3 regions of the Solibacillus sp. FSL R7-0668 genome follow, and region 3 is predicted to be linked to each of the others. Evidence: riboswitches for the same ligand, from Rfam matches in the RefSeq annotation. Region 3 holds a riboswitch; each other region holds the start of a gene.
What was found. A riboswitch is a leader RNA that binds a small molecule or an ion and turns the genes downstream of it on or off. The one in region 3 is predicted to bind S-adenosylmethionine.
Positions count from the first base shown of each region.

Region 1: linked by a shared signal. The riboswitch ahead of MKX47_RS15260 (methionine ABC transporter ATP-binding protein) and the one ahead of MKX47_RS18525 (methionine ABC transporter ATP-binding protein) in region 3 are both predicted to bind S-adenosylmethionine.
Region 2: linked by a shared signal. The riboswitch ahead of metK (methionine adenosyltransferase) and the one ahead of MKX47_RS18525 (methionine ABC transporter ATP-binding protein) in region 3 are both predicted to bind S-adenosylmethionine.

Region 1 is NZ_JBBOUU010000001.1:3,023,079-3,033,533, forward strand. Features, by position in the region: gene gltD (glutamate synthase small subunit) at 1-284, opposite strand, end outside; gene gltB (glutamate synthase large subunit) at 301-4,821, opposite strand; gene MKX47_RS15245 (LysR family transcriptional regulator) at 4,940-5,842, shown strand; gene MKX47_RS15250 (MetQ/NlpA family ABC transporter substrate-binding protein) at 5,895-6,758, opposite strand; gene MKX47_RS15255 (methionine ABC transporter permease) at 6,909-7,577, opposite strand; gene MKX47_RS15260 (methionine ABC transporter ATP-binding protein) at 7,570-8,598, opposite strand; SAM riboswitch class I at 8,739-8,842, opposite strand; gene MKX47_RS15265 (thioredoxin family protein) at 8,904-9,206, opposite strand; gene MKX47_RS15270 (toprim domain-containing protein) at 9,220-9,540, opposite strand; gene gcvH (glycine cleavage system protein GcvH) at 9,612-9,992, opposite strand; gene MKX47_RS15280 (arsenate reductase family protein) at 10,073-10,429, opposite strand.
Region 2 is NZ_JBBOUU010000001.1:2,947,765-2,958,219, reverse strand. Features, by position in the region: gene MKX47_RS14715 (o-succinylbenzoate--CoA ligase) at 1-693, shown strand, start outside; gene MKX47_RS14710 (metal ABC transporter solute-binding protein, Zn/Mn family) at 772-1,761, opposite strand; gene yidD (membrane protein insertion efficiency factor YidD) at 1,953-2,186, opposite strand; gene MKX47_RS14700 (hypothetical protein) at 2,183-2,341, opposite strand; gene MKX47_RS14695 (hypothetical protein) at 2,338-2,490, opposite strand; gene MKX47_RS14690 (Dps family protein) at 2,735-3,178, shown strand; gene MKX47_RS14685 (transposase) at 3,262-3,567, shown strand; gene MKX47_RS14680 (NUDIX hydrolase) at 3,637-4,104, shown strand; gene MKX47_RS14675 (alpha/beta hydrolase family protein) at 4,088-4,882, shown strand; gene pckA (phosphoenolpyruvate carboxykinase (ATP)) at 5,034-6,620, opposite strand; SAM riboswitch class I at 6,831-6,946, shown strand; gene metK (methionine adenosyltransferase) at 7,145-8,341, shown strand; gene MKX47_RS14660 (gamma carbonic anhydrase) at 8,424-8,948, opposite strand; gene MKX47_RS14655 (alpha/beta hydrolase) at 9,087-9,893, shown strand; gene MKX47_RS14650 (alanine/glycine:cation symporter family protein) at 10,023-10,455, shown strand, end outside.
Region 3 is NZ_JBBOUU010000001.1:3,713,674-3,724,128, forward strand. Features, by position in the region: gene MKX47_RS18500 (methyl-accepting chemotaxis protein) at 32-2,059, opposite strand; gene MKX47_RS18505 (hypothetical protein) at 2,248-2,370, opposite strand; gene MKX47_RS18510 (hypothetical protein) at 2,395-2,517, opposite strand; gene MKX47_RS18515 (glutathione peroxidase) at 2,946-3,491, shown strand; gene MKX47_RS18520 (DUF948 domain-containing protein) at 3,548-3,949, opposite strand; SAM riboswitch class I at 4,144-4,245, shown strand; gene MKX47_RS18525 (methionine ABC transporter ATP-binding protein) at 4,358-5,383, shown strand; gene MKX47_RS18530 (methionine ABC transporter permease) at 5,373-6,035, shown strand; gene MKX47_RS18535 (MetQ/NlpA family ABC transporter substrate-binding protein) at 6,049-6,900, shown strand; gene MKX47_RS18540 (M20 family metallopeptidase) at 6,916-8,118, shown strand; gene MKX47_RS18545 (NlpC/P60 family protein) at 8,198-9,754, opposite strand; gene MKX47_RS18550 (glucose 1-dehydrogenase) at 10,026-10,455, opposite strand, start outside.

The sequences.
Region 1 (10,455 bases), 690 kb from region 3:
GTCATATGCAGACGCTTCAATGCTTCCTCCCATTGTCCCTTATACACTAAATCATTCCACTCTGGGATGACGTTGTTAATCGGACAACCTGCTGCCGTACCGCGTATTTCAATCCCCATATGGCAAAATGGTGTACCACAATCCATGCAGCGCGCTCCCTGTGTTTGTAATTTATCGTCTGGTAGCTTGCTCGTATATTCATTCCAGCTCGAAATACGCTCTAGTGGTGCTTTTTCCTGAACCTTTTCACGCTTAAATTCCATAAATCCTGTTGATTTTCCCATGCTAGAACCCCTCCTATTATTTCGAACTCACAAGCTTTTTCTGACTTTCCGTTACTTCCACAAACGCTTGCATTGCCGCATGATCATCTGTTAACCCATTTAATTTATGACGCTCAATTTTTTCGATAATTGTCTTATAATCTGTAGGCACTACTTTGACAAATTTCGGTACAAATTCTGCCCATTTCGCTAAAACATCCAATGCGTATGAGCTTTCTGTTTCTTCTAAGTGTTTAATAATTAATCGGCGCACTTGCTCAATTTCATGTGCATCTGTTAGCTTTTCAAAATGAATCATTTCCATATTGCACTGCGCTTTAAATTGCGCTTCGTCGCTCGGTAAAATATAGCCGATACCACCTGACATCCCCGCACCAAAGTTTTGACCAACATCGCCTAATACGACGATTTTACCGCCTGTCATATATTCACAGCCGTGGTCACCAATACCCTCTACAACGATATTCGCACCAGAGTTACGAACACCAAAGCGATGACCAGCTCGACCATTAATAAACGCTTGCCCGCTCGTTGCACCATATAAGCAAACATTTCCTGCAATGACGTTCTTCTCAAAATCTCCTTTGATCGGCGCAATCGCAACAACTTTACCTCCTGATAAGCCTTTACCGAAGTAGTCATTGACGTCTCCAATCACACGCATTGCCATACCTCGTGGTGTAAAGGCACCAAAGCTTTGTCCTGCATGACCTGTGAACGTTAAATTGATTGTGTTATCCGGCAAACCAGCTTCACCGTATTTTCGTGAAATTTCACTGCCTACAATTGTTCCCATTACACGATCTGTATTTTTAATTGGATAGCTTAGCTTTATGACCTCTTTATTGGCAATTGCTTGCTCGACTTTTGGTAATAGCTCACGTACATCAAAGCTTTCTGTGATTTGATGATCTTGCTCCTGCTGCTTCGTACGCACCCCTTGCATTTGATGTAGCAATGCTGATAAATCCAATTGACTCGCTTTCCAGTGCTGCTTTGTGCGCGCTGAAATTTGTAGCACATCTGTACGGCCTACCATTTCTTCAACTGTACGGAAGCCTAAAATACTCATGTACTCGCGCATTTCCTCAGCAACAAAGCGCATATAGTTCACGACATGATCGGCATTCCCCATAAATTTCGCGCGTAGCTCTGGGTTTTGTGTCGCTACCCCTACTGGACATGTATCTAGATGACAGGCACGCATCATCACACAGCCTAAAACAATTAGTGGAGCTGTTGCAAAGCCAAATTCCTCTGCCCCTAAAAGTGCCGCCATTACGACATCCTTACCAGTCATTAGCTTACCGTCCGTTTCTAGTACAACGCGATCACGCAAGCCATTTAACATTAATGTTTGATGTGCCTCCGCTAAGCCAAGCTCCCATGGTAAGCCTGTATGCTTAATCGATGTTTTCGGAGAGGCACCGGTACCTCCGTCATACCCTGAAATGACAATAACATCCGCCGCGCCCTTTGCGACACCCGCTGCAATTGTCCCAACACCTGCTTTTGCGACAAGCTTTACGGAAATCCGTGCATAACGATTTGCATTTTTTAAATCATGAATTAATTCAGCCATATCCTCAATCGAATAAATATCATGGTGGGGTGGCGGTGAAATTAAGCCAACTCCTGGTGTTGAGCCACGAACCTCAGCAACCCATGGATACACTTTATTGCCCGGTAATTGACCACCTTCACCCGGCTTTGCGCCCTGTGCCATTTTGATTTGTAATTCATCTGCATTGACTAAATAATGCGATTTGACACCAAAGCGACCGGATGCAATTTGCTTAATACTTGAACGACGGTTATCCCCATTCGCATCTAGCTTATAGCGCGCTGGATTTTCTCCGCCCTCCCCTGAGTTTGAGCGTGCGCCTAATTTATTCATGGCGATTGCTAATGTTTCATGTGCCTCTTTCGATAACGAGCCAAACGACATCGCGCCTGATTTAAAGCGTTTCACGATGGAGTCTACCGATTCTACTTCTTCCATTGGTAAACGACGCTCCGCCTTTTTGAACTCAAATAAGTTACGTAAAAAGCCGATACGCTCTTCATTGGCCATTTCTGCAAACATCCGATATAAGCCGTAATCATTTTTGCGTGTTGCCCATTGTAACGTATGAATCGTTTTTGGATTGAACGCATGATGCTCACCATCTGCACGCCATTGGAAATCTGAGCCTGATTGTAATTCTGCGCTCATGGCATGGACAGCAACTTCATGGCGACGTATTGCTTCTTCCCCGATTGTTTGTAAATCGATGCCATCAATTTGAGAAGCTGTACCTGTGAAATATTCGTCAATCACAGCCTTTGAAATTCCGACTGCTTCAAATACTTGTGCACCGCGGTAGGATTGCACTGTTGAAATGCCCATTTTTGACATGACTTTTACGACACCTTCCGCAGCACCTTTACGATATTTTTGAACAGCCTTGTCAAAAGGTAAGGCGATATGCTTGTCGTCAATTGCCTGTGCAATCGTTGCATAAGCCAAATACGGATGAATCGCATCCACACCAAACCCGATTAATGCAGCGAAATGATGCACTTCACGAGTCTCCGCGCTATTGACCACTATACTTGCCTTCGTACGTAAGCCAATGCGAATTAAATACTGATGAATTGTACTCGCTGCTAATAATACAGGGATGGTTAACTGTTTCGCATCCTCTACAAAATCGTTTAATACAAGAATGGTACGACCACCAAATACGGCTGCTTCTGCCTCTGTTTTAATTCGGTTCAACTCATTTTCTAAAGATTCCGTAAATTGTAGTGATATTTCTGCTACTTCAAAGTCACGATGCCCATTGTTCAGTAATTTTTCATATTCTGCCGTTGTTAGTACCGACGTCTCTAACATAATACGGCGCGCGTTGTTTGCTGTCGGGTGAAGTAAATCCCCTTCTGCGCCTAGCATCGTCATTGTAGATGTCACGACATGCTCACGAATGGAATCGATTGGTGGATTTGTCACTTGTGCAAATAACTGCTTAAAGTAATTAAATAATGACTGCGGGCGATCTGATAATACCGCAAGTGGTGAATCATTCCCCATTGACCCCAGTGGATCTTTACCATCTTTTGCTAAAGGCACAATATATTTTTGTACGTCTTCATATGTGTAGCCGTGAATTTTTTGACGCAATGTCAGGTCATTTACCAGTGCCTTCGTTTCTTCCGCTACTTCAATTTTCAACATATTATCTTGTAGCCACTGTGCATAAGGTTGAGCTTTTGCCATTTCCGCTTTCAACTCTTCATCCGAGATGATTTTCCCTTGCTCTAAATCGATGAGCAGCATGCGACCTGGACTTAAACGATCTTTATATAAAATATCTTCCTCCGCGTAATCAACAACACCTGTTTCAGAAGAAAAAATTACATGGTCATCTTTTGTCACGTATAATCGACCTGGACGTAAGCCATTGCGGTCTAAAATTGCCCCAATCTGCTTACCATCTGTGAAGCAAATAGCTGTTGGGCCATCCCAAGGCTCCATTAAACTTGCATGATATTGATAAAATGCTTTACGGTCTTCCTCAATACGCGGATTTTCTGTCCACGGCTCTGGAATCATCATCATCGCCGTCTCTGCTGGTGTACGACCGGCTAACACGAAAAATTCAAATGCGTTATCAAGCATTGATGAATCTGAACCTGTTGGATCAATGATTGGTAATAGCTTTTCTAAATCATCGCCAAACGCTTCCGAAACGAACTGCTGCTCACGTGCGCGCATCCAGTTAATATTCCCGCGCAGTGTGTTAATTTCCCCATTATGGATAATGTAGCGGTTCGGGTGTGCTCGTTTCCAAGATGGGAAGGTGTTTGTTGAATAGCGTGAATGCACGAGTGCTAATGCCGATACGAAGCTTTCATCCTGTAAATCAATATAGAAATCACTTACTTCCTCCGGTGCGAGTAAACCTTTAAACACCATTGTCTGACTTGAAAGGCTTGGAATATAGAGTTCAAAGCCTTGCTGTTCAGCCCAATGCTCCAGCTGCTTTCGAATGACGTATAGTTTCCGTTCAAAGCTTTGGCTATTCACTGCCTTTGACTGGATAAATACTTGGCGTACAACGGGTGCACTTGCTTTTGCAATCTCACTTAAATTTTCTTTATTCGTTGGAGCAGTACGCCAGCCGATTAGCTCCTGCCCTTCCTCGACAATTAGTTCATTCATTTTTTGTTCTATTCGTTGGCGTTCCTCATCATTTTCTGTGAAGAAAACTTGACCCACACCGTATGCACCTTTTTCAGGTAATTTGAGTTCCGGACAATTGAATTTAAAGAATGCATCAGGAATTTGAACCATTAGCCCTGCACCATCGCCTGTTTTACCGTCTCCCCCACGCCCTGCACGGTGCTCTAAGCGACATAACATCTCTAAGCCATTTTTCACGATTTGATGTGATGGTTTGCCCTTCATATTTGCGTACATCCCGATGCCACATGCGTCATGTTCAAACTGTGGATCGTATAAACCTTGTGCTTTTGGTAACTGGTGAAAACTCATCAAAATTCCCCCTCATTCTTTCAATAACGTATTTACATTTTAAAGTTTTCCAAATAATATAAACAATATATAGTTTGGATAGAAACAATCTACTTTTTAGATGAATGGGGTGGAAATAGTGGAATTACGACAATTACGTTACTTTGTCGAGGTTGCGGAACGTGAACATATTTCTGAAGCAGCAGAGCATTTACATGTTGCCCAGTCTGCGATTAGCCGACAAATTGCCAATTTAGAGGAGGAGCTCGGGGCGTCACTTTTTGAACGTGTCGGACGTAACGTCAAACTGACACCAATTGGTAAAACATTTTTAGAACACAGCATTACCGCACTGAAGGCAATTGATTTTGCCGCCAAGCAAGTTGAAGAATATTTAGACCCAGCAAAAGGGACCATTAAAGTTGGCTTCCCTACAAGTTTAGCGAGCTATGTTTTACCTACTGTCATCTCTGCATTTAAGAAAGAATACCCGGATGTTTCATTCCATTTACGCCAAGGCTCTTATAAATATTTGATTGAAGCCGTGAAAAATCGCGAGCTTAATTTGGCATTACTTGGCCCATTACCACCAAAAGACGAGTCCATAAATACAACGGTGCTTTTTAGCGAAAGCATTCATGCCTTATTACCCGCAACACACCCATTAGCAAAGCAAGATTCAATTCATTTAATTGATTTAAAAAATGACAACTTTGTGCTGTTCCCAGAAGGATATATTTTACAAAAGGTTGCTGTCGATGCTTGTCGTTCAGCTGGCTTCGTTCCAACGATCACATCTGAGGGCGAGGATATGGATGCCTTGAAGGGTTTAGTTGCAGCGGGCATTGGTGTGACACTACTACCTGAAAGCTCACTGTATGATTCAACACCGCGTATGACAGTAAAGATGCCGATTGCAAGTCCGACAATCCGCAGAACCGTGGGCATTATCGCACCAACAACACGCGATTTGGCTCCATCTGAACAGGTTTTCGTTGACTTTGTTTCAAAATTCTATTCCCGTCTGTCGAGATTTCAATAATGAGAAAAAGCCATTTTCCAAACAAACTGGAAAATGGCTTTTTGTATAAATATTACTCTCCATCAACTGGAACTACTGAGCCGCCCCACTCTTCTACGATGAAGTCTTGGATTTCTTGAGAATGTAATGCTTCAACTAATGCTTTGATTTCTTCTGAATTCTCGTCACCTGATTGAACAGCAATAATGTTCACGTATGGTGAATCACCAGACTCGATTGCGATTGCATCTTCTAATGGGTTAATACCGTTGTCGATTGCGAAGTTTGAGTTAATTAATACCGCATCGCCTTCTCCATTTTTATACATTTGTACTAACATTTCTGGCGCTAAATCATAATCAAACACAAAGTTTTTTGGATTTTCAGCAATGTCTTTAATTTCCGCTGCTGTTTTGTCGATTCCTTCTGCTAGCTTGATTAACCCTTGTGCTTCAAGTAATGAAAGCATACGACCGTGGTCAGCTACAGAGTTAGATAAAAGAATTGTTGCGCCTTCAGGAAGCTCTTCTAAAGAGGCATATTTTTCAGAATAAATACCGATTGGCTCGATATGAATGCCACCAGCATTTGCGAAGTCATAGTTAAATTCTGCTTTTTGACCTTCAAAATACGGAATGTGTTGGAAATAGTTGGCGTCTAAATCACCAGATTCTAAGTCTTGATTTGGTAATACATAATCTTGGTAAGTTTCGATTTCTAATTCAATACCTTGCTTTTCTAAAATTGGTTGAACTTGTTCTAAAATAACTGCATGAGGTGTATTTGAAGCACCTACTACTAATGTCGTTGGCTCTGTTGCTCCACCATCTGTTTCTTTTTCTATTTCGCTACCTGTTGTTGATTTGTCATCTGTGCCACATGCTGCTAACGCAAGGACAGAAGCCCCTAAAAGTACTGAAGATAATAATTTTTTCATCATTTTTCCCTCTATTCTTTATTTTTTGTCGCCATCACTTAACGGAACATTCCTTAGATTCTGACTCTTCGTTCTACAAAGGCATCTCATAAAAGAGATGCTTGTCCGAAAAAGAGCTGGCTAATATAATTATGGACACTTTGCCATGAACTATCGTTTATCAACTTTTGTTGTAATGTTATCACCAATAAATTGAATGATAAATACTACGATTAAAATAATGATGGTTGCCATGAAGGTAACATCTGTACGGTTACGTGAGAAGCCATCAAGGAAGGCTAAGTTCCCTAAACCGCCTGCACCAATAATGCCGGCCATTGCTGTATACCCTACAAGTGCTACTGCTGTTACCGTAATTCCTGAAATCAGAGCAGGTAAGCTTTCTGGAATTAATACTTTCCAAATAATTGTTGATGTTTTTGCACCCATTGAACGAGCGGCTTCAATGACGCCTTTATCAATTTCACGCAATGCGATTAATACCATACGCGCGTAAAACGGTGCGGCCCCAATAATTAAAGCCGGTAATGCCGCATTGGCACCACGAATTGTACCGAGTAAAAATTTTGTGAATGGAATTAATAAAATGATGAGCACAATAAACGGAATCGAACGGAAAATATTAACGATTGATCCCGTTAAAAAGTGAACAATTTTATTGGCCCATAGCTGATTGTCACTCGTTAAAAATAGGACAATCCCGATTAAAATACCCAATACGAATGTAACTGCTGTTGCGATTGTTGTCATATACAAGGTTTCGTATGTGGCTTCGAGCATCTTGTCCCAATCGACATTCGGAAATAATTGATTAATCATGCTCAATCACCTCCATTTGGATTTCATGCTGTTTTAAAAATTGGAGTGCCTGCTGGATTTGCTGCTTGTCCCCATCAATGTGGACAAATAATGTACCCAGTGAACCACCCGTTGTCGTTGAAATTTTGCCATGCACAATATTAATAATCACATCAAATTGCTTAATAATTTGGGAAATGACCGGCTGCTCTGTTGTCGCGCCTGCAAACGTTAATTTTACGATTTTCCCTGATGGATAATTCGTTAAAATTTGTTCGAGTGATGCTTGTGTTTCCTGTGTTTCCCCAGCCGCTTGCGATACGAAGTTTTTCGTAATCGGTGCTTGAGGATGTTGGAACACTTGCAGTACATCCCCTTGCTCTACCACTTTCCCTGCTTCCATTACTGCGACACGGTTACAAATTTTACGAATGACATGCATTTCATGAGTAATAAGCACGATTGTTAAACCAATTTGCTTATTAATGTCTAATAATAAATCTAAAATCGATTCCGTTGTTTCTGGATCGAGTGCTGACGTTGCTTCGTCACAAAGCAATACTTCAGGATTATTGGCAAGTGCACGGGCAATACCGACACGCTGCTTTTGACCACCTGATAATTGTGACGGGTATGCTTTTCCGCGTCCCTTTAAACCAACTAGCTCAATAAGTTCCTCTACGCGCTGTGCACGCTTGTCTTTTGGGACACCTGCAATTTCAAGTGGAAACGCAATGTTTTCCTCAACTGTGCGTGACCAAAGTAAATTAAAGTGCTGGAAAATCATACTAATCTTTTGGCGCGCGGCACGTAATTCATTGCCTGAAGCTTTGGCAATATCCTGCCCGTTAACAATGACCGAACCTGTTGTCGGCTTTTCTAAACCGTTTAATAAGCGAATCATTGTACTTTTACCAGCTCCACTGTAGCCGATAATACCGTATATTTCGCCTTTATGAATCGATAAGCTTACATCATTGACAGCGGTTAAATCGCCGTTCTTTGTTTTGTAAACTTTCGTGATGTTTTGTATCTCAATCATCGCTTGAACTCCTTTACATGAAATAACCTACTCGTTATGTTCAATAATTACTTTTGTAGTTGTTCGCATCTTCGAACAAACAAAAAACCTTTCTACCACGACAAGTAGAAAGGTTTCGCAAATTTATACGTTGAACCGTTCTCTCATCTTTCAAAGTTTAACACTTTGTGTGAATTGGCACCTTTGCATAATTGCTGGTTGCCGGGTTTCATAGGGCACTTCCCTCCACCTCTCTCTATAAGAGTAACGCTATTAAGTTTGTTTTGTATGAATGTTACTTTAACACGCGATAACAGGTTCGTCAATTATTTTTTTAATATTTCATACAAGTATGGTACGGATTGAAATGCATAGATTTTTTCCTGTATTTGCCCCTTATTAGAAACTAATAAGCAAGGAACACTTTCGATTTTTAAATCATACGCTAATTCTTCTAAATAATTGATATTTGCCATTCCTATCGGTAAATCTGGGAGTAATTTCTCAATTACTTTTAGTATTCTTTTAGCCACATCGCATGTTCCACACATGGGCGTATAGATAAAAAATGCACTTTGCTCATGTTGTTGCACATTTTGCTCCCACTGCTCTCTTGTCCATTGCTCCATCGTCATGTCATTCCTATCTTACTAAAAATTTAGCCTGCTGTAATAGATCCCGTAATATAACGGTCGGAGTTTTTTCAACCTCAATATACTGTTGCGGAATAATAAATTGTTGCGCTTCTGGATATGCCCGATTCATGAGCTTACGCAATTTTTCTCCATTTTTATCTGCATCAAAAAATGTCACGATTTCATCATGCTCGTATGCTTCTAATAAATCAATTAAATCGACTTCACTAATTGTGCCATTTGTGCAAAGAATCGTTACTTCCTCAGCTAAAATCGGCTGGATTCTCAGCTTATCTGCCCGTCCTTCTACTACGATACATTTTCTCATGAAAGCACCCCTATCATTTTATAACCAAAAAACGCCAAAACCTAAACATATTAGGTTTTGACGTTGGAATATTATTGCTCGATTAATGCAGCGTAAGCGTCTGCGTCCATTAATGCTTCAACTTCTGCTTCATTAGAAAGCTCAATTGTGATCATCCATGCTGTACCATATGGAGATTCATTAACGAATTCAGGGCTATCTGATAATTCTTCGTTTACTGCAACAACTGTACCTGACACAGGTGCGTAAAGTTCAGAAACTGTTTTTACTGATTCAACACTACCGAATGGTTGATCTATAGCAATTTCGTCGCCTACTTCTGGTAGCTCAACGAAAACGATGTCGCCTAATTCAGATTGTGCGAAGTCTGTAATACCGATTGTTGCTTTATTGCCTTCAACTTTTACCCATTCGTGCTCTTTCGTATAGCGTAATTCTTTTGGTGTGCTCATGAGAAAACCTCCAAGTAATATGTAGTACATTCAACTTCATTTTGCCATAATTCGTTCGGAAATTCAACGACATTCAACGTTTATTTCCAAGTTTCCAAGAAGTCAGACTCCTTAAATCCTAATGTTAATTTTTTACCATCTGTTACAAGCGGACGTTTAATTAACATACCATCTGATGCTAAAAGCGCCAATTGCTCTTCTTCTGACATTGTCGGTAATTTATCTTTTAATTCTAATTCACGGTATTTCATGCCTGATGTATTAAAAAATTTCTTTAATGGCAGCCCACTCGCTTCATAATATGCCTTAAGTTGTTCTTTAGAAGGCGTTTGTTCAACGATGTGAATAGCTTCGTAGGCAATACCGTTTTCATCCAACCATTTTTGTGCTTTTTTACACGTTGTACATTTTGGATAGTGAATAAATTGAATTGTCATTTTTTTTGCTCCCCTAGTATAGTTCA
Region 2 (10,455 bases), 770 kb from region 3:
ACCAATGTAACAGCACATCCAAATTTTACAACGATGCTCGCGGGTGGCGGCCCTGTACCTGCAGCATATTTACAGCGTGCGCAATCGCTACGTCTATGTGTGGCTCAAACCTATGGAATGACTGAAACATCCTCGCAAACCTCAACATTAGCGAGTGAAGATGCGTTTTTGAAGATGGGTTCTGCAGGCAAGCCATTATTTTTTAATCAAATAATCATTGATGCCCCGAATAAAGAGGGAATTGGTGAAATTTTAGTGCGCGGCCCACATGTTACGCCGCGATATGTCGGAAAGTTCAAAGATCAACCGACTACTCAAGACGACTGGCTTCATACGGGGGATATGGGGTACTTGGATGAACAGGGATTTTTGTATGTGGTGGATCGTCGCAGTGATTTAATCATTTCTGGTGGGGAGAATATTTATCCAGCAGAGATCGAAAATATGTTATTAGCGCATGAGGCAGTGAAAGAAGCAGGCGTATGTGGAGTTGAGGATGCCAAGTGGGGACAAGTGCCTGTAGCGTTTGTCGTATTGAAAGCACCTATCACGGAAAAGCAATTGCTTGATTTTTGTAAAAGGAATTTAGCGAGCTATAAAACGCCAAAAACGATTCATGTTGTTAGTGAACTTCCTAGAAATGGCTCCAACAAACTACTGAGAAGACAGTTAAACGGCTTGGAAACGCAGTAAATAATGAGAAAAGGGTCTGCCCGAGAAATAAATTCTAGGGGTGGACCCTTTTTGCTGTGGATAGAGGCTAGCACGATTTTAGTTTAATGCTTGCTTTAATGCTTCTATGTTTTGGCGCATCAATGTGAAGTAATCTTCTTCATTTTTGATGTCTTCCTTTGTTAAAACACTTAAGTTATGCAACGTCAGTGTTTCAGCACCTAATTCGTTTAGGATAATTGTTGTTAAATTGGATGATACATTTTGTTCAAAGAAAATATATTCGATCTTTTCTTTTTTAGCTAAATCGACAATCGCAGTCAACTCTTTTTGAGAAGGCTCACTCTGTGAATTCAAGCCAGCGATCGGAACCTGCGTTAATCCGTAGTGACCAGCGATATAACCGAATGCTGCATGTGAGACAAAGAAGGTTTTCTTTGTCGCATCAGAGGCCATCTTTTCGAAATCTGCATGCAATGTAGTTAATTCGGCTACTAATGCCTCATAGTTTTGGGTAAAGATTGCTTCTTGCTCTGGTAAAGCAGCGACAAGCTCCTCTTTAATTGCGAATGCTAATTGCTGTGAAATAACAGGTGATAACCAAACATGTGCATCATACTCTGTATCTGTATGCCCTTCATGCTCTTCATCCCCATGTTCGTGCTCATGGTCATGGTCGCTTTCTTCAGCCTCTGCATGTGTATGTCCTGTTGAAATATGAAGCTGTTCTTCCGTTACGCCTTCAGCAGTAGGTACTAATTTCACGTCCTCATTGGCCAATGTTTTCTTAGCATTTTCAACAAAGCCTTCTAAGCCTAAACCAATATAAAAGAAAAGCTCTGAGTCCGCTAAAGCCATCATATCTTTTTGGGTTGGCTCGAACGTATGCTCATTTGCACCTGCTGGGTAAATGGACGTAACCTCCACAAAGTCACCGCCAATACGTTGTGTGAAATATTGTAACGGATAGACGGTTGTATAAATGGAAAGCTTGTCATCTGATTGTGTAGAAACGGCCTTGTCATTAGTAGCATTACAAGCCGCTAATAATAACGTTACTATTGGAATTAATAAAATCCATTTTTTCATCTGTTCTATACCCCTTAAATAGTAATAATTACGATTTGTATTTTTGAAACATTATATAGCATACAAGATAATAGGTGAAAGCACAATTAAAAAAGCATAACTAAAGAAAATTTGGTGTGAGCTGTAGAGATTTCTTAGCTAAATGGCACAAAAAAGGTGGTTTTTCAGGCGATGAAAAAAGCCTTCGAAAATTAGTGCTTTTTCGAAGGCCATTTGTCTGGCACTGGATCAAAGCCACCGGGATGAAGTGGCTGGCATTTTAAAATACGAATAATGGTCATCACGGTTCCTTTAATAGCCCCATGCTTTTGTATAGCTTCAATACCATAGCTTGAGCAAGTAGGGTGGAAACGACATGATGGAGGCTTCATTGGCGACAAGTATTTTTGATACAGGCGAATGAAGCCGATAAAAATTTTTTTCATTGCGATTTCTGCTCTCCATTTTTATAGGCTCGAACCGGTTTTGCATCAACGGTCTGCTTTAATGATACGTTGTTTTTGCGCGCAAGTAAAATGATTGAGAATGCAAATATGCCCATAATGGTTACAATAATAATTAGTACAACGGGTAAGCTCATTTTTTCACCTCATTTATTTGTTCACAATCATCATGTGTAATGGTATCAACAGTTTGCTTTACTTTATAACCCCAATTGACAGCCGTTAAAAAAAAGCCAGTAATAATAAAAATGACGATTACTGCAATAAAAATGATTGTCATGGTCATCATATTACCTCCAATTTATATGTACTCTATTCTATTTTACAATAAAAGGACGACTAAAATTTTGAACATATTATGTTTTAAAATGCTTTTATTAGGCAATAATGTTAAAGGGAAGTTAAATTCAGGGATTTGTCATAGCATTTCTCAAAATGATGTATTATGATATTAGTGATAATGTTTTTCAATTAGGGATAGAATCTCTACTAAATTAGAGATTTTAAATATAATTTATGAGGTGACGAGCATGGCAGAGAAAAAATTAAATGGACAATTAAATGAATTAGTAGCAACGTGGTCAGTTTTGTATACAAAATTACATAACTATCACTGGTATGTAAACGGTCCATCATTCTTCACATTACACACGAAATTTGAAGAGCTTTATAATGAAGTAACGATTAATTTAGATGATATTGCGGAGCGCATTTTATCTAAAGGTGGTAAACCAGTTGCGACGTTAAAAGAGCATTTAGAATTATCATTAATCGATGAAGCGACAGGGAAAGAGTCAACAGAAGAAATGGTTGAAACAACAATTGCCGACTTCCAAACGATTATGAAGGCTTTAAAGAAAGCGATGGAAGCAGCAAGTGAAGCTGGTGATGATCGTACAGAAGATTTATTGAACGCAACATTCCAAAGCTTAGAAAAGCATGCTTGGATGTTAAATGCCTATTTAGGAAACTAAAAAGAGAACGACTCCGATTTTGGGGTCGTTTTTTTGCATAGTTTTTTAGATATTAAGCAAGCTAATAGTTGAGGTGAACTACTATGCAAAAACAAAATATCTATGTATCGGTCGTGCATTTAACATGTAATATGCAGCCAGGATCATCGTATGAATTTGTGCTGCAAATGGATCCAGTTAAGGCGCGAGTATTTTCGAAACTATTTACACAAATGCAAAGCTTAGAAGCATCAAATGCATTTCGAGCACATATGCCGTTTATCCCCTATCATATGGATCGTTTAAATCATGAGCTTGATTATCGTCTGCAAAAGATATACGCACTCGTTCATGAGTTTGGCGATGATGAGGCCAAAAAATTTGTCGAGCAGCTTCCCTATTTTCGTTAGAAAGATGATATCTCATATTGAATGATTCGCCCTCGTTCGCTACACTTAGTTTGTAGGAGTTGAGCGAGAATGTTTACATTTATTGATGAAAATGGGTTACAAGTAGATTTGCGCTTTGATGAAGGGCCTTTTAAAGTAGAGCCGAAGCATGTGCTGGCGCTTGTGCAACACGATGGAAAATGGCTTTGTACGATTCATCATCGTCGTGGTGTTGAGTTTCCTGGAGGTAAGCAAGAGCCAGGAGAAACCTTGCAACAGGCAGCGATTCGAGAGGTTTATGAAGAGGCCAATGTTGTAATAGAAGATGAGAAATGGTTTGCGTATTATATTGTGCATGATGACATCCCGTTTTGCAAAGCGGTATTTACCGCAAAGGTTAAAACAATCGAACCATTTGTCGGTGATTATGAAACGGAAGGAATTTTATGGTTAACGGAAGATGAGCTTTGGCAGCAGCCGAATTTAAGCTTTTATATGCGTGATGCAGGGATGAAAAAAATGTTACAGGAAGTGAAAAATCATGAACGACAATGGTAAGATTTTTTCAATCCGACAATATCCCTCACCAAATCCGCAAGTTCGTTTACATGAAATTACGTATTGGTCGCAAGGACTACGTGTAAAAGGCTTATTAGCACAGCCAGTAAATGCGGGAAACTATGAGGCGATGCTTTATTTACGAGGTGGCTTACAATCGATCGGGATGGTAAGGCCTGCTCGTATCGCTCAATTTGCACAGCAAGGATTCGTTGTATTTGCTCCGTATTACCGCGGAAATCGTGGTGGTGAGGGGAAGGATGAATTTGCCGGGGATGATCGCTACGATGCGCTGAATGCGATTGCCATCTTAAAGCAATTTGCAAATGTCGAAAAAGTGAATATTTATGGCTTTTCACGCGGGGGTTTAATGGCATTATGGACTGCGATATTAAGCGATGAAGTGAAATCACTTGTCACATGGGCAGGAGTTTCGGATGCGACTGCTACGTATTGGGAGCGGGTTGATATGCGTCGAGGCTTAAAACGTATCGTAGGGGGGACACCCAATAAAGTACCCGAAAACTATGAAGACCGGACACCGCTCTATGAGGTTGCTCAAATCGATGCCCCTGTATTAATCATTCATGGGACAGAAGATCAGCATGTGGATATTGAGCATGCCTATCAACTGGAGCTCTATTTAAAGGATGAAGGGAAGTCAGTTGAAACATGGTTTTCATTTGGCTTAAAACATCATTATCCACCGAAGCTCAATCGGATGACGGTAGAAAAATTATGTAATTGGATGAAAACGAAAAAGGATGTTACGCATTAGAATTAATGCGTAACATCCTTTTTTCAATTATGATATGCGATTATATGATGTTTACCCTCAATAGGGGGACGCACAAGTACATGTACGCCCAAGTTAAACGTTATGTCGGATAGATTTTAGCTAACTACAGCGTATCGCTTTTTCAAGCAAATTATGCTAAAGGACCGCCTTTTTTCACAATTACTTCATCAACATTTGCGAATTTTGTGAAGTTGTTTTTGAATAAATCAGCAAGCTCAGCTGCTTTTTTATCGTAAGCTACTTTGTCAGCCCATGCATCACGAGGATTTAACACGTCAGTTGGTACCCCTTCAACTGCTACTGGGATGTTTAATCCAAAGACAGTATCTTGAGTTGTTTCCACATTGTTTAATTTACCTTCGATTGCTGCGCGTACCATTGTACGAGTGTAAGAAAGCTTCATACGGCTACCAACACCGTATTCGCCACCAGTCCAACCAGTGTTTACTAAGAATACTTGAGAACCGTGCTCGTCGATTTTCTTACCTAATTGCTCAGCATACACTGTTGCAGGTAATGGTAAGAATGGTGAACCGAAGCATGTAGAGAATACTGGCTCTGGCTCTGTAACGCCGCGCTCTGTACCAGCTAACTTCGAAGTGAAGCCGCTTAAGAAGTGATACATTGCTTGCTCTTTTGTTAATTTTGAGATTGGAGGTAATACACCAAATGCATCTGCTGTTAAGAAGATGATTGTATTTGGGTGACCTGCCACTGATGGTACAGCGATATTTTCGATGTAGTCGATTGGGTACGCTACACGTGTATTTTCAGTTAATGAAAGGTCATTGTAATCACTTACACGCGTTTGTGCATCTACTACTACGTTTTCTAATACAGAACCGAATTTGATAGCTGCATAAATTTCTGGTTCGTTTTCAGGAGAAAGGTTTGCTGTTTTTGCATAGCAACCACCCTCGATATTAAATACGCCATTGTCTGACCAGCCATGCTCGTCATCACCGATTAATTTACGGTCAGCGTCTGCTGATAAAGTTGTTTTACCAGTACCTGATAAACCGAAGAATAATGATACATCTCCAGCTTCACCAACGTTTGCAGAGCAGTGCATTGGGAAGATATCTTGTTCTGGTAATAAGTAGTTCATGATACCGAAGATTGATTTTTTCATTTCTCCAGCATATTCTGTACCACCGATAAGAATGATTTTCTTTTCAAGTGATGTAATGATAAATGTTTCAGATTCCGTGCCATCTACTTCTGGATCTGCTTTAAAGTTTGGAGCAGAAACGATTGTGAAATCAGCAAGATGCGTAGCTAATTCTTCTGCAGTAGGACGGATGAATAATTGATGGCAGAATAGGTTATGCCAAGCGTATTCATTAATTACTTTAATAGATAATTGAGAAGCTTTATCTGCACCTGCATAGCCGTTGAATACGAATAATTCATCGCGCTCTTTTAAGTACTCGACTACCTTCACATAAAGTTTATCGAAAACTTCTGCAGAGATCGGACGGTTCACTTTGCCCCAGTCGATTTTATTTTTTGAAGATTCTTCTTCAACCATATATTTATCTTTAGGAGAACGACCAGTATATTTACCTGTTTCAGCACGTAATGCGCCTTCTACAGTTAACATTGCTTCTCCACGTGATGTAGCTTTTTCAACTAATTGTGGAACTGATAATTGAGTTTGAATGTTATCCCCGTTTAAAAGTTCTTTCAGCTCGTTAGCAATTTCTACCGAATTCATCTATTAAATACCATCCTTTGTTATAGTATTCCCATGTGTAGGGGAGTTGTTTGTTAATTCAAAAATAGTATAACACATTGAATGTAATAATCTATACTAATTATGAATTATTTTTTTGCGTTTTTTTATCTGTTTGAAAACTGTATGAATAAAGTCGATATTAATTGACAGCTAAGTTTTTTTTACGTAAGATGTGTAATTGAACGGATACTCTTATCCCGAGCTGGTGGAGGGTCAGGCCCTATGAAACCCGGCAACCTGCATGTACATTCACGACATGCGTTGGTGCCAATCTGACGCAAGGATTATTCCTTGAACGATAAGAGTGAAAGGTAATGAACGAACGTAACCCTTTCCTCGCTGTGCAACGCATGCACAGATCAGAGCGAAAGGTTTTTTTATTTTATAAAGGGAAATTTCCTTAAATGCCTTTCGAATAACTCGTGTTGATAAAGCAAGAAGCTGAACATGGGCGTAATGAGTACCGTCAAAAATACTTATAAGGTTTTTAGGAGGAAATAGACATGGCAAATCGTCGACTGTTTACATCAGAAAGTGTAACGGAAGGACATCCAGACAAAATTTGTGACCAAATTTCAGATGCAATTTTAGATGCAATTTTAGCAGCAGATCCAAATGCACGTGTAGCATGTGAAACGACCGTTACTACGGGATTAGTATTAGTAGCAGGAGAAATTACAACTTCTACATATGTAGATATGAAAGGGATCATCCGTGACACGGTAGCAGAAATCGGCTACACACGTGGGAAATACGGCTTTGATGCTGAAAACCTAGCAGTACTTGTAGCGGTAGGGGAGCAATCTCCTGACATTGCACAAGGTGTAGATCAAGCGTTAGAAGCGCGTGAAGGTTCAATGACAGAGGATGAGTTAGAAGCAATTGGTGCAGGTGACCAAGGTTTAATGTTCGGTTATGCATGTAACGAAACACCAGAATTGATGCCAATGCCAATTTCATTAGCGCATAAATTAGCGCGTCGTTTATCGGAAGTACGTAAATCAGGTCAGCTTGCTTACTTACGTCCAGACGGTAAAACACAAGTAACAATTGAGTATGATGAAAACAACGTCCCAGTACGTGTTGATACAATCGTTATTTCGACGCAACATGATGAAGAGGCAACATTAGAGCAAATTCAAGCAGACATGAAGGCGCATGTTATTGCACCAGTTGTTCCGGCTGAATTATTAGATGAGGCAACAAAATACTTCATTAACCCAACTGGTCGATTTGTAATCGGTGGTCCTAAAGGGGATGCTGGTTTAACTGGTCGTAAAATTATCGTAGACACTTACGGTGGCTATGCACGTCATGGTGGTGGTGCATTCTCTGGTAAGGATGCAACAAAAGTAGACCGCTCTGCAGCCTATGCAGCACGCTATGTAGCGAAAAATATCGTAGCAGCAGGCTTAGCAGATCGTGCGGAAGTACAATTAGCGTATGCAATCGGCGTTGCACAACCTGTTTCAATTGCAGTAGATACATTTGGTACTGGTAAAGTTGCGGAAGCTCAAATCGTAGAATGGGTACGCGAGTTATTCGATTTACGCCCAGCAGGTATCATCAAAATGTTAGACCTACGTCGTCCGATTTATAAGCAAACAGCAGCTTATGGTCACTTTGGTCGTACAGATTTAAATGTGCCTTGGGAAAACACAGACAAAGCACAAGTGTTAAAAGAAAAAGCAGGCCTATAAAATTAAAACGGGGTCATTATTAGTAATGTGCTAATAATGACCCCGTTTACATTTGTAACTCGTATTAATTAATAATAAACAATTAGATGCGTGTATTATTTTGTAAGGATTTATAATACTGCCCTTTTTCAACATACTCGCGGATAATTCGATCCATGTCGGTACGGTCTGCTTCGGTAAGCTCACGGACCACTTTAGCAGGACGCCCCATCGCTAAACAATTTGGGGGAATAACTTTTCCGGGGGGAACGAGGCTACCAGCACCTATGAACGCTCCTTCACCAATTTCAGCCCCGTCTAAAATAATGGAACCCATCCCGATAAGTGCGCGTTTTCTTATTGTACAGCTATGTAATGTGACTTGATGACCTACAGTTACTTCGTCTTCCACAATTAAAGGATAAGCAGGGCTTTGGTGAAGACAGGATAAATCTTGAATACTCACGCGTTCGCCGATAATCGTTTTGTTGACATCTCCGCGAATGACCGTATTAAACCATATTGTTGTTTCGGCACCAATTGTGACATCACCTGTTATCGTTGCGTAATCCGCAATAAACGCGCTAGGATGAATAGTAGGTGACTTGTCTTTGTAAGGATAAATCATGTGCAACTTCTCCATTCTTATCTAAAATAGTATGTGCTGTTATTATCGTAACAAATGGAGGGGAATTTTCAATTAGCATTTATGTGTTACACAATGTATGATAGAAAATAGAAATTTGAAAGAAAGAGTGGTTTGACCATGTGGAAATGGGAAGCAGAACAGCAGCCAAAAGCAGTAATCGTCATTCTCCATAGTGTATATGAGCAGCATCGCTGGTACGCATGGTTAATTGAAAAATATAGGAGTGCAGGCTTTCATGTCGTAATGGGTGATTTACCAGGGCATGGGGAGCAAGCAAAATTTGCTAGAAATCATGATGAAGATTTCGATGGATACTATAAATATACAAAATTATTATTTAAAATAGCATTAGAATATGATTTACCACTATTTGTCATAGGTCATGGATTAGGTGCTACAATTGCAACTTATGTATTAAGGAAGCAAAAACTCGATTATGCTGGGGTTGTATTAACTTCACCGTGGATTAACTTAAAATTGACACCGGGCAAATTATCCAATGCACTATCAAGCTTTAGTGCGATTACATCAAATGTTAAGTTGAAGCATGAGCTGACATTGCAACATCTGACACGAAACACAGATGTATTAATGGAACTGAAGGAATTTCTACCATTAACGAATACAGTGACGGTGAAATGGTATCGGGATTGGCAGCAGCTGACACGAATTATTCGTGATCCCGAATTTAAATTGCCAAATGTCCCGCTATTAGTGATGACTGGGGAAAATGATAAAATTACAGATGTTCAAGCAACGAAAAAATGGGCCTACGAGCAAATGAACCTTTCTGAATTTCACTATAAACAATGGAAAGGCTGTTTGCATAGCCTATACTTTGAGTTGGAGCGTGAGGAAGTATTTCGCTATAGTGTCGACTTTATAGACAATGTTTTGCGTGATTTGGGATATATTATCGAATAAAGAAAAGCCTAGTAAAAATGATATTTTACTAGGCTTTTCTAATATACTGTAAAAAAATATCGAAATTTTAGAATATTTGTAATATACTAAAATATAAAATAATACACTAAGTCAACAAGGGGGAATTTTATGAACTTTATTAATGAGTTTGTAGGATGGGCCAATAATATTTTATGGGGCCCAGTAATGATTTATGGGATTTTAATTGTCGGATTGTTATTTTCGATTTTAACAAAGTTCGCTCAAGTTCGACTGATTGGTGATATGTTCAAGCTAATGTTTACAGGGCAAAAATCAGACGCAGGGGTTTCGTCATTCCAAGCGTTGTCGATTGCCTTATCGGGTCGTGTAGGTACAGGTAATATTATCGGTACAGCTTCAGCAATTGCATTTGGTGGTCCTGGTGCGGTGTTCTGGATGTGGGTAACTGCGTTTATCGGTGCATCGACAGCGTATATGGAGTCAACACTCGCACAAATTTATAAAGAGAAAAAGGATGGCCAATATCGTGGTGGTCCGGCATTTTATATCGAAAAATCAACAGGAATCAAAGCATTAGGTA
Region 3 (10,455 bases):
ACGCTGAGATTTTAACGCCGTCTCAATCCACTTAGAACAATTTTTCTAATTCGCCTGTATGATTTACTAATTTATCAAGCAATTCATCTAAGCGGTGCACCGATACCGAAACATCCTCTACCATTGATAATAGCTCCTCGCTGTTAGCTGCATTACTTTGAATACTTGAATACAGCTTAGAAAATATTTTATTTTCTTCGCTACTTCCTGCCTTTAAATGCTCCACTAATGCATCCAGCTGCTCAATTTTTTGATGGGATTGCTCTGTATTATCAATTAACAGCTCAATCGCTTCACGCGCATCGTCCATTTCAGATTTACTCGTTTCAATCGTTGCGATTTGCTGGTCATTACTGTCCTTCGATAATTGTATTTCACCCTGTAATTGTAATAAAATGTTGCTAATTTCCCGCGTTGCTACCGTACTTTGCTCTGCTAATTTACGCACTTCTTCTGCAACCACTGCAAAGCCCTTGCCATGCTCACCTGCACGTGCAGCCTCAATCGATGCATTTAATGCCAATAAATTAGTATTATCCGCAATACTTTCAATTAATTGAATGATTGTACTAATTTGCGCTGAGCTTGCTAACAACGAATTAACACGCTCTCCATTATAGACAACCTCGTTAGAAATCGTTTCGATCGTTTGTGATAACACATCGATGCCATGAACACTGCCCATCATGGTAGATTTCGTTTCTGTTGAATATTGGGCTAATTCATCCGTTTGTGTTAATACTTGCTGTAAAATATCCGTATTCATTTCGAGATTTTTTTCTGCTCGAATAACCTGTTCGGCCTGTTGCTGTGAATGGCTCGCTGTTGCCCGCACAGCCTGTGTTACTTCTTTTAAAGTTTCTGCCGTTGTACGCATTTCGGCTGAATATTCGCCCTGTGCTTTCGAAACAATTTGCGTATTGCTTTGCACAGATGTTAAGAGTTTCTGATAATGCGCGTTCACTTCATCAATGGCATCCTGAATCGCTCTTAATTCGGGCTCTTTGACATCTACCGCATTCGCATTAGAGCCGAGTTCGCGTAAGCGCTGTGCAAATATTGAAAGTGGCTTTAATTGTCGATTAATCATGCTCGCTAAAATAATTAATAAAATAACCGTTACAGCAATACTTCCAAGCATACTATTCTTAATGGATGAACCAATCGCATCATTTACTGTAGCTAACGCATCGGTTGTATAGTTGGTCGCTATAAAATAGGGCGTTGTATCAATTGAAGCATACAGTGCATAGCGTACAGCACCATCATAGTAAACAGGTGCATATACTTCTGCTCTATTTTCGTCAAATGTAACAGAGGCTTCTGCTCCTTTAAAAATAGCACTTACTTTTTCATCGTCTGTAATCATGCCTTTTTCAAATTTTGATGTATTGCCTTCGATTGTATTATCTGTTAATACTAAATTGCTGCTATCAAATAAATTTAAGCTATGTAAACCAAAGTCTTGGTCGAAAAAAGTGGTTAGCATTTCTTCGATTGCATCAGCTGCTAATGCTGATTGTACAATCCCATTGCCATCAGCACGTGGAATCGCTGTAAATTTAAAAATTTCGCCCGTTTCTACTTTTATCTTTAGTGTAGATGGTAACACATCCGCTTCTCCAGTCATTAGCATCTGGTAGCCATCCCAAATATCAAATAGGCTCATACCCGTAGCATTTTCCTCAGTAGTAAGTGTAAATGTACCTTCTGGATCGGTAAAATAGTAATCACTCATGCCCGTGGTTTCCTTCAATTGTTCCATTTGCGCGATTGTAACCTCACCATTTCGATCCATTTCCTTTAATATCAGGGCGGCACTTAACATGGAATTGTCTATTTCTTTTTCCATTGTCGTTACTTGCTCTGCTATTAAGGCTGTTAATCGCTTTAAATCCTTTTCAGCTGTTTCATTTGCCTGAACAGCTAATGTCGCTGTTGTTTCTGTTGCTTGTTGATCGATTTCATTGCGCTCGATTGCTAGCATGACGCCAACAATTCCAATTAACACAACTGTGAAAACAACAAAGAAGCTTAACACTTTTGATTTTATCGACATTACTTTCCTCCTTATGATTATGAAATACTTAAGGATTCCCCACATAAATAGTACCAATATTTTCAAGTTCCTTCTATAATTTTTGGAATATTTAACAAATTATCCTTATTACCTAATGGAGGCATTTTAGATAAAATAAAAAAAGCCAAAGTCGATTTAACTTTCGACTTTGGCTTTTCATGTATTGATTAGTTTGTAAATGATAATACGGCATTTGAGTATTGTGCTAACATTTTAGCCGCCTCATTTTTTGTTGTGTATTCGAACATACGAATATCGTTTGGATTATTGAATACTGTTACTACCCACATGTTTCATTTCTCCTTTTTTTAAAATTAGTTTGTGTATGATAATACCGCGTTTGTATATTTTGCTAATTGAACTGCTGCTTCACTTTTTGTTTTGTATTCGAACATACGAATATCATTTTGATTATTAAATACTGTTACTACCCACATGTTTCATTTCTCCTTTTTTATAAAGCTGTATTATAAAATAGTTCATTCCCCAATGACTTATGCGACTTGTTGTATAACACCTTATCTGAATCCTATTCTACTCCGATTATTTTAAAAAGAAAGCAATATGTTCACCTTTTCACAATGTGTTCAAAATTAAAACGCTTTCTTTGAACACTTTGTGACACTAGGTTTTTAGACGAATAATTCGGAAACAAGAGAAAAAATCCACGAGCGAGCATCTACTGTTGTAGTACAGAAGAAAAACGCTTTCATTTGATGTTTTTGACACGACACAAAAATCCAATGAAAAAATTCGAAACAGTTTTCATCGAGCTTTTTTAGTGTGAACAAATCAATTTTATGGAAAAGCAACCGTTATCTTTATATAATTACGAGGAAATGAGATACATATTGGAGGAATTTCAGTGAGCATTTATAATTACTTAGTACAAAAGCCAAACGGTGACATATTATCAATGGAAACGTACCGCAACAAAATTATGCTAATAACAAACACAGCAAGCCAATGCCAATTTACATATCAATATGAAGATATGCAAAAGCTCTACGAAAAGTATAGTCCCCAAGGCTTTGAAATTTTAGCTTTCCCTTGCGATCAGTTTGGCAACCAAAACCCCGAGGACGGCGTAACAACTTCTAATCAATGCAAACTGCAATATGGTGTAGCGTATTCTGTTTTCGATAAAGTCCAAGTGAATGGCAACCAAACACACGCATTATTCAATTATTTAAAGCACGAAGTCGATTGCCCTCAATTTGAACAGCAAACAATGCAACAAAAAATGCTGTATAACCGCATTCAAGAGCATTACCCGGACTACTTAATCGGTCGCAATATTCGTTGGAATTTCACGAAGTTTTTAGTCGACCAAAATGGTAAGGTGATTCAGCGATTTGAGCCTGATGCTTCCATGTTAGATGTAGAAAAAGCAATCGAAAGCCTTTTATAAACAGCAAAAGCATACAGGATGTTCGGGACTAGCCGCCTCATCCTGTATGCTTTTTTCTATCCATTGCGTTTTAAGAAACCCATAGCGGTATTTGTCCACTGTTCCACTTGCGCTTGGCGTACTGGGTCCTCCGCTGCTTTTTGCATCACTTTAGATGTTAGTGCCTGCGAGGAATCATTTATTTGATTTAGCACTTCACCCGTATTTTTCAAAGATTGTACAACGCCCTGCACAGTCTCCTTTTTGTATTCAATATCGTATTTCATTTTTTCGGCAGTTGCTGACAAAAGCATCGCTTGCGTTTGAATGCCGTTCATCTGTTTTTGAATCCCATCTGCATGCGAAAGCAAAACCGTCACTGTATTTTTGATTGGCTTGATGACTGCAATCATGCATACGATTAGTATAACAACTGCTAGTATTAATAGGATTACCGAAGCTAATAGCCAACTATTCACCTTAACGCCTCCTACTCATTTTCTTTATTTTATTATAGATACCCCATTTCTCTCTAGTGATAAGTAAATTTTTATCCTATTCATTTGTAGGCAATTCGTATTTTTCAGAAAAACAAAAATTATATAATTTTTATATTGACAAGTGGTTTACTTGGATTTATGATAAGACTCATAGCAAACGACAACTACATATTTTCTTATCAAGAGAGATGGAGGGACAGGCCCTTTGAAGTCTCGGCAGCAGCTAGTCTTAGCGTTGTGCCAAATCCTGCAAGTATACACTTGGAAGATAAGAGCAAAAGTTTTGATGACTATTCAACTTTCGTATCTTATTTTCAAGATGCGAAAGTTTTTTTATTGTCTCAAGAAGGCTTCGCATCAAGCATTCTAGTAAAGGTGGGTTTTAAAATGATTGAATTTTCGAATATATCAAAAATATTCAAAACGAAGGATCGAGAAGTTCATGCTGTGCGTGATGTCAATTTAACTATTGACCAAGGTGATATCTTTGGAATTATTGGGTTTAGTGGTGCTGGCAAAAGTACATTATTACGCCTGGTGAATTTACTTGAAACGCCTTCAACTGGCACCGTAAAAATTCAAGGTACCGATTTAGCAACACTCCCTCAAAAGGACTTACGCCAATTACGTCGTCGCATTGGAATGATTTTCCAAAATTTTAACTTAATGGCGTCAAGAACGGTTGCGGGGAATATCGGCTATCCGCTGAAATTAGCAGGTACACCAAAAGCAGAAATCGAACGTCGCACAGCCGAGCTTTTAAAGTTCGTTGGCTTATCTGAAAAAGCACGTGACTATCCTGAACAACTATCCGGTGGGCAAAAGCAGCGTGTAGGTATTGCTCGTGCGCTTGCAACAAATCCAGATATTCTTATCTGTGACGAAGCAACCTCAGCACTTGACCCAGAAACAACGGCTGATATTTTAAAACTACTAAAACGAGTAAATGAAGAATTCGGCATTACGGTTTTATTAATTACACATGAAATGAATGTCATTCAATCGATTTGTAACCGTGTCGCTGTGATGGAGCAAGGACAAGTAATCGAGCAGGGCGATGTTTATGAGGTGTTTACACAACCTCAGCACCCGACAACACAACGCTTTATTCAGTCAGTGCATCAGGATATCCCATCAGAGCAAATTTTAAAGGAATGGCAGCAATCTGGTGGTCAGCATTTATATCGTGTGCTATTTAAAGGGTCACTCACACATAACCCTCTACTATCCGAAATTACGCAAAAACATCAAGTACCATTCAATATTATTTACGGTTCGGTACGCGAGTTACAAAATAAATTGTTTGGTAACTTACTCATTTCGTTCCAAGGTAATGATACGCAAGTTAAAAAAGTAATCGACGAGCTTTCACAGCAAGTTGAAATCGAGGAGGTACAATTACATGAAAGTTGATTGGAATACATTTTGGCCGAGGATTGTAGAAGCAACAGGTGAAACGCTTTATATGGTTATTTTAACGCTTGGTTTCGGCTCAATTCTTGGTATTTCGATAGGAATTCTCTTATTCGTAACACGCGAAAACAATATTCTAGAGAGTAAGCTGACATTTAACTTACTCAATCTGTTAATCAATATTGTGCGACCGATACCCTTTTTAATTTTCTTAGTCGCCATTTCCCCACTTACACGAATTGTTATGGGGACGACAATTGGGACTAGTGCAGCCGTCTTCCCAATGACTATTGCTGCCGCGTTCGGAATCGCCCGCATTGTAGAAACAAATTTAATTAGCATTGATCCCGGTGTAATTGAAGCAGCAAAAGCAATGGGTGCTAGCCCACTGCAAATTATCTTTACCGTATTAATACCAGAAGCATTAGGGCCGCTTATTTTAGGGCTTACATTTGTCACAATTAGTTTAATCGATTTCTCAGCTATTGCAGGAACAGTTGGCGGCGGTGGTTTAGGTCATATCGCCATCACATATGGCTACCAACGATTTGATGGTAGTGTCATGATCGTCACAGTCGTCATATTAATTGTTTTAGTTCAACTGGCGCAATGGCTTGGCAATACATTAGCAAAGAAAATTTTAAGACGATAGGAGTCCAATCATTATGAAAAAAATCTTATTAACAGCGATTACAGCTTTATCCGTGTTTGCATTAGCAGCTTGCGGGGATGACAACGAAGTGATAAAAATCGGGGTAAACGGTGCAGATGGTGCACAATGGCCCATTTTAGAAGAAAAATTAGAAAAAGAAGGCATTGACATCGAGCTTGTCGAGTTCGCTGATTACACATTACCTAATAACGCATTAGCACAAGGGGAAATTGATTTAAATGCATTCCAACATATTTCATTCCTTGCAAGCTATGTAAACGAAAGCGGCAATGAATTAATTCCTCTTGGCTCTACAGTATTTGCGCCACTTGGCTTATACTCTGAAAAAATTACAGACATTAAGGAAATTAAAAAAGGCGACAAAATTGCCATTCCAGACGATCCATCAAACCAAGCGCGTGCATTACGTTTATTAGAATCAGCAGGCTTCATTGAACTTGCAGATGACTTTGGACTATTCGGTGATCCAACGAAAATTACAGCAAACAAATTGAACTTGGACATTATCCCAATGACAGCACAACAAACACCCCAAGTACTACCTGATGTCGTAGCTGCCATCATTAACAACGGTATTGCTGGTCAAGCCGGCTTAAATCCAGGCGAAGACCCAATTTACCGCGAATTAGCCGAAGATGAAAGCGTCTATCCATATGTCAATATCATCGCTGCCCGTGCAGAAGATAAAGACAATGAAGTGTATCAAAAAATTATCGAGCTTTACCATACAGAAGAAATTGAAAAGGCCATTGCAGAAGATACAAATGGCGGTCAGTTAATGACAATCTTATCTGACGAAGAGCTACAAAAAACATTCGAGGACTTAAAAACACAATCGAAATAATAAGGAGGAATTTCCATGACAGTAACCGTAGAAAACGAAGCAATCATTGCCAATTCAGTAAAGCAAAATAGTGAAAAATATATTGCAATAAGTAAGGCTATTCACGCCAAACCGGAAATCGGAAATGAGGAGGTGTTTGCAAGTGCACAGCTTGTGACACTTCTTGAAGAAGCAAACTTTGACGTAACAACAGCGGTTGCAGGTCATGAAACTTCTTTTTATGCACAAAAAGATAGCGGCAAACCTGGTCCTACAATTGCTTATTTAGCGGAATATGATGCATTACCAGGTTTAGGTCATGCTTGCGGTCATAATATTATTGGTGTAACTAGTGTTGCTGCTGCAATCGCATTGGCTGATACACTTGCAACAACTGGTGGTAAGGTTGTCGTACTAGGGACACCTGCAGAAGAAGGCGGTCCTAATGGTAGTGCGAAAGGCAGCTTTGTACGCCACGGATACTTAAAGGATGTTGATTTAGCCTTCATGCTACACCCTTCTGGAAAAACAGGTGTGACAAATGAATCGCTTGCCGTTGATCCTCTTGACTTTCATTTTTACGGACAAGCAGCGCATGCATCGGCTTCACCTGATAAAGGCATTAATGCACTAGACGCCGTTATTCAATTATTTAATGGCATTAACGCACTACGCCAGCATGTACCATCGGATGTGCGCATTCATGGGATTATTACACATGGCGGAGATGCACCGAATATCGTACCCGAATATGCATCAGCTCGCTTTTACATTCGTGCAACTTCTTGGCCAAAAACAGTGGAAGTTTCAAATAAAATCCGAAAAATTGCAGAGGGTGCGGCACTTGCAACTGGGGCTACAGTGAAAATTGAACGCTTCCAAAACGAAGTAAAAGACCTTGTTGTCAACGAAGTAACCGATCGTATTTTAGCCGAAAAGCTAGCAGCACTTGGAGAAGACGTTCATCCACGCGGTCACCGTTCACCTGGCTCAACAGATGCTGGAAATATTAGCTATGAAGTCCCTACTTCTCACGGCTATATTAAAATCGGACCGAATGATTTAGTTGCACATACAAATGAATTCCGTGAAGCAGCAAATTCTGAGCAAGGTTACCAAGCACTTATTACAGGTGCCATTGCTCTTGCACAAACAGGTCACACATTTTTACAAAACCCTTCCCTTATAGAGGAAGCTAAGGTTGCCCATCAGAAAGCATTAGAGCAAAAAAACACATAACGAAAAAAACATCAACTCACATGAATTTAGCGTGAGTTGATGTTTTTCGTATGTGAATGACACGGAAATAACGTTTCTACTATAAATAACGACGTGCACCTGAGTAATTCTTTTTATACGTACCTTGATTCATCGATTCAATTTTTACTTTAGATGCATAATGTGGCGCATGCAGCATTTTTCCATTACCAAGATAAAGCCCTACATGATACACTTTCCCTTTTCCTCCATTATAAGCGAAAAAAACAAGGTCCCCAGGCTTTAAATCCTTCTTAGCGACTGCTTTTCCGCCTGTCGCCTGATAAAACGAATCACGTGGAATCATAATACCATGTGTTCGGAACACACCGTATAAAATGCCTGAGCAGTCATAGCCCCAAGAGGACGTCCCTGCCCATAAATAAGGTAAATCTAAAAAGCGTTTAGCCTCTTTAATAATCGTATCGGCAGTTGGCTTTGGTAGATCACTATAGTTTTGATAAGATTTGGCATCACTTTTCTTTAATAGCTTGATCCCATCACTTGGCGTTTCTACGTAGAAGAACTTCGCATCTTCGTCGATGATTGGTAATATCGTGGCATAGCTAATATCTAAAAACGACTTTTGTGTTTCTTCGTCTAATAATGTCGTTTTCTTTGCTGTGATAATAGCTTTTGCACAGTCATCATAATTTTTTGTCGTTGCCGCCACATGTGACACGGGAACCCAACCCGGATAGCCGGCTTTTAAATAAGGCACATATTGATCTTTTGCCGCAATACGTTGCCAATTTCCTTTTGTCTCTAGAAGCGATACTTCATCACCATATAATGCTTGTGTATCAGTTTTCCCTACTAACCATTTCTTTTGTGACAATGACATTGAAGAAATCCATTTTTGCATTTCTACTGGATTTTTCGTTGAAGGGTAGTCCACTTGACGAGCCTGATTGGAATTATGCCATAAGTTTGTTACGGCTACATCGACTACATAGCGTTTTTTCCCTGTATCAACTGCACAGCTCTCAAATACAGGCTGTTCTGGTTCCGTTATGCGTATAAAAGGTTCCATAATTCGGGCTAAGTACGAAGCAAACTGTCCACGTGTCATCATTGCATTCGGTTTAAATTTTTCATTTTTCGCTGGTATAATAATTTGATTGGCAATAAAAGCTTGCACGGCAAAATAAGCAGGATGATTTTTTGGAATATCTGTATATGCTTGTGATGCTTCCCCAGTTAAACCATAAACTTGTGCCAAAAGTTTTACCGCTTGCGCACGTGTTACCGTAACATCTGGATTAAACTTTCCATCATAGCCGTTCATAATTTTTGCCTGAGAAATGGCCGCAATGACAGGCATTCTTTTATCATCTGCCTTAACATCTAAAAATGTAGGAATACTACTGAAATCTGGCTCTAATTGCAGTGTGCGTACTAAAAATTCAGCCATTTCATAGCGCGTAATGGCATCATTTACTCGAAGGGGCTTATCTGGTGTTAATGTAATGGCACCATAATCGCTTAAAACCATTAATTCTTCATGTAATTTGGAATCGTCGGGCACATCTTTAAAGGTTTTGGCCTGACTGATTGAAGCAGCACTTGTAAGAATAAGGGTTATTACAAGCATTTGCATCATTATTTTTTTAATCATCTCTCCACCTCGTTCTTTTATTTTCGACAATATGTCTTACTATTTTTTCTATCACTACATTAAATATATACCATTTATTATAAAATAATAGATTAATTGTAAAGATACATATGTTTTATAGCGTATTATTATTTTATAGCTTATATTTTGTCAAAAAAGAACGTTTTTCACGTGAAACATTTTGCGACATATTGCGCTATATCTCGCTTTTCAACGCCAATAAAAAAAGCCCCCTCAGTTGGGAGCTTCTTTTACTATTATATACGTTGGATTAATAAGCGCTCCAGCCGCCATCTGCAGCTAAAACAACACCATTAATATACGATGATTCATCACTTGCTAAAAATAGGGCGATGTTTGCAATTTCTTCTGGCTGTGCAACGCGGTGCATAATGCCTTTTACTCCACGTGATGCCTGTCCTAGACCAAACATATCATAGCCTTCAATTGATTGTGTCATACCTGTATCCACTTGTGCTGGGGCGATGGCATTACAACGAATTCCAAGTGGGCCGTAGTGAGAGCCTACGTTTTTCGTCATTCCTGATACTGCATGTTTTGCCGCAGTATAAGTGAAACCACCACGACCACCCATTAAACCTGAGATGGAAGATAAGTTAACGATAACGCCACTTTTTTGCTCTTGGAAATATGGTAATACTTTACGCATACCGCGCATCACGCCACCTACGTTAATATCC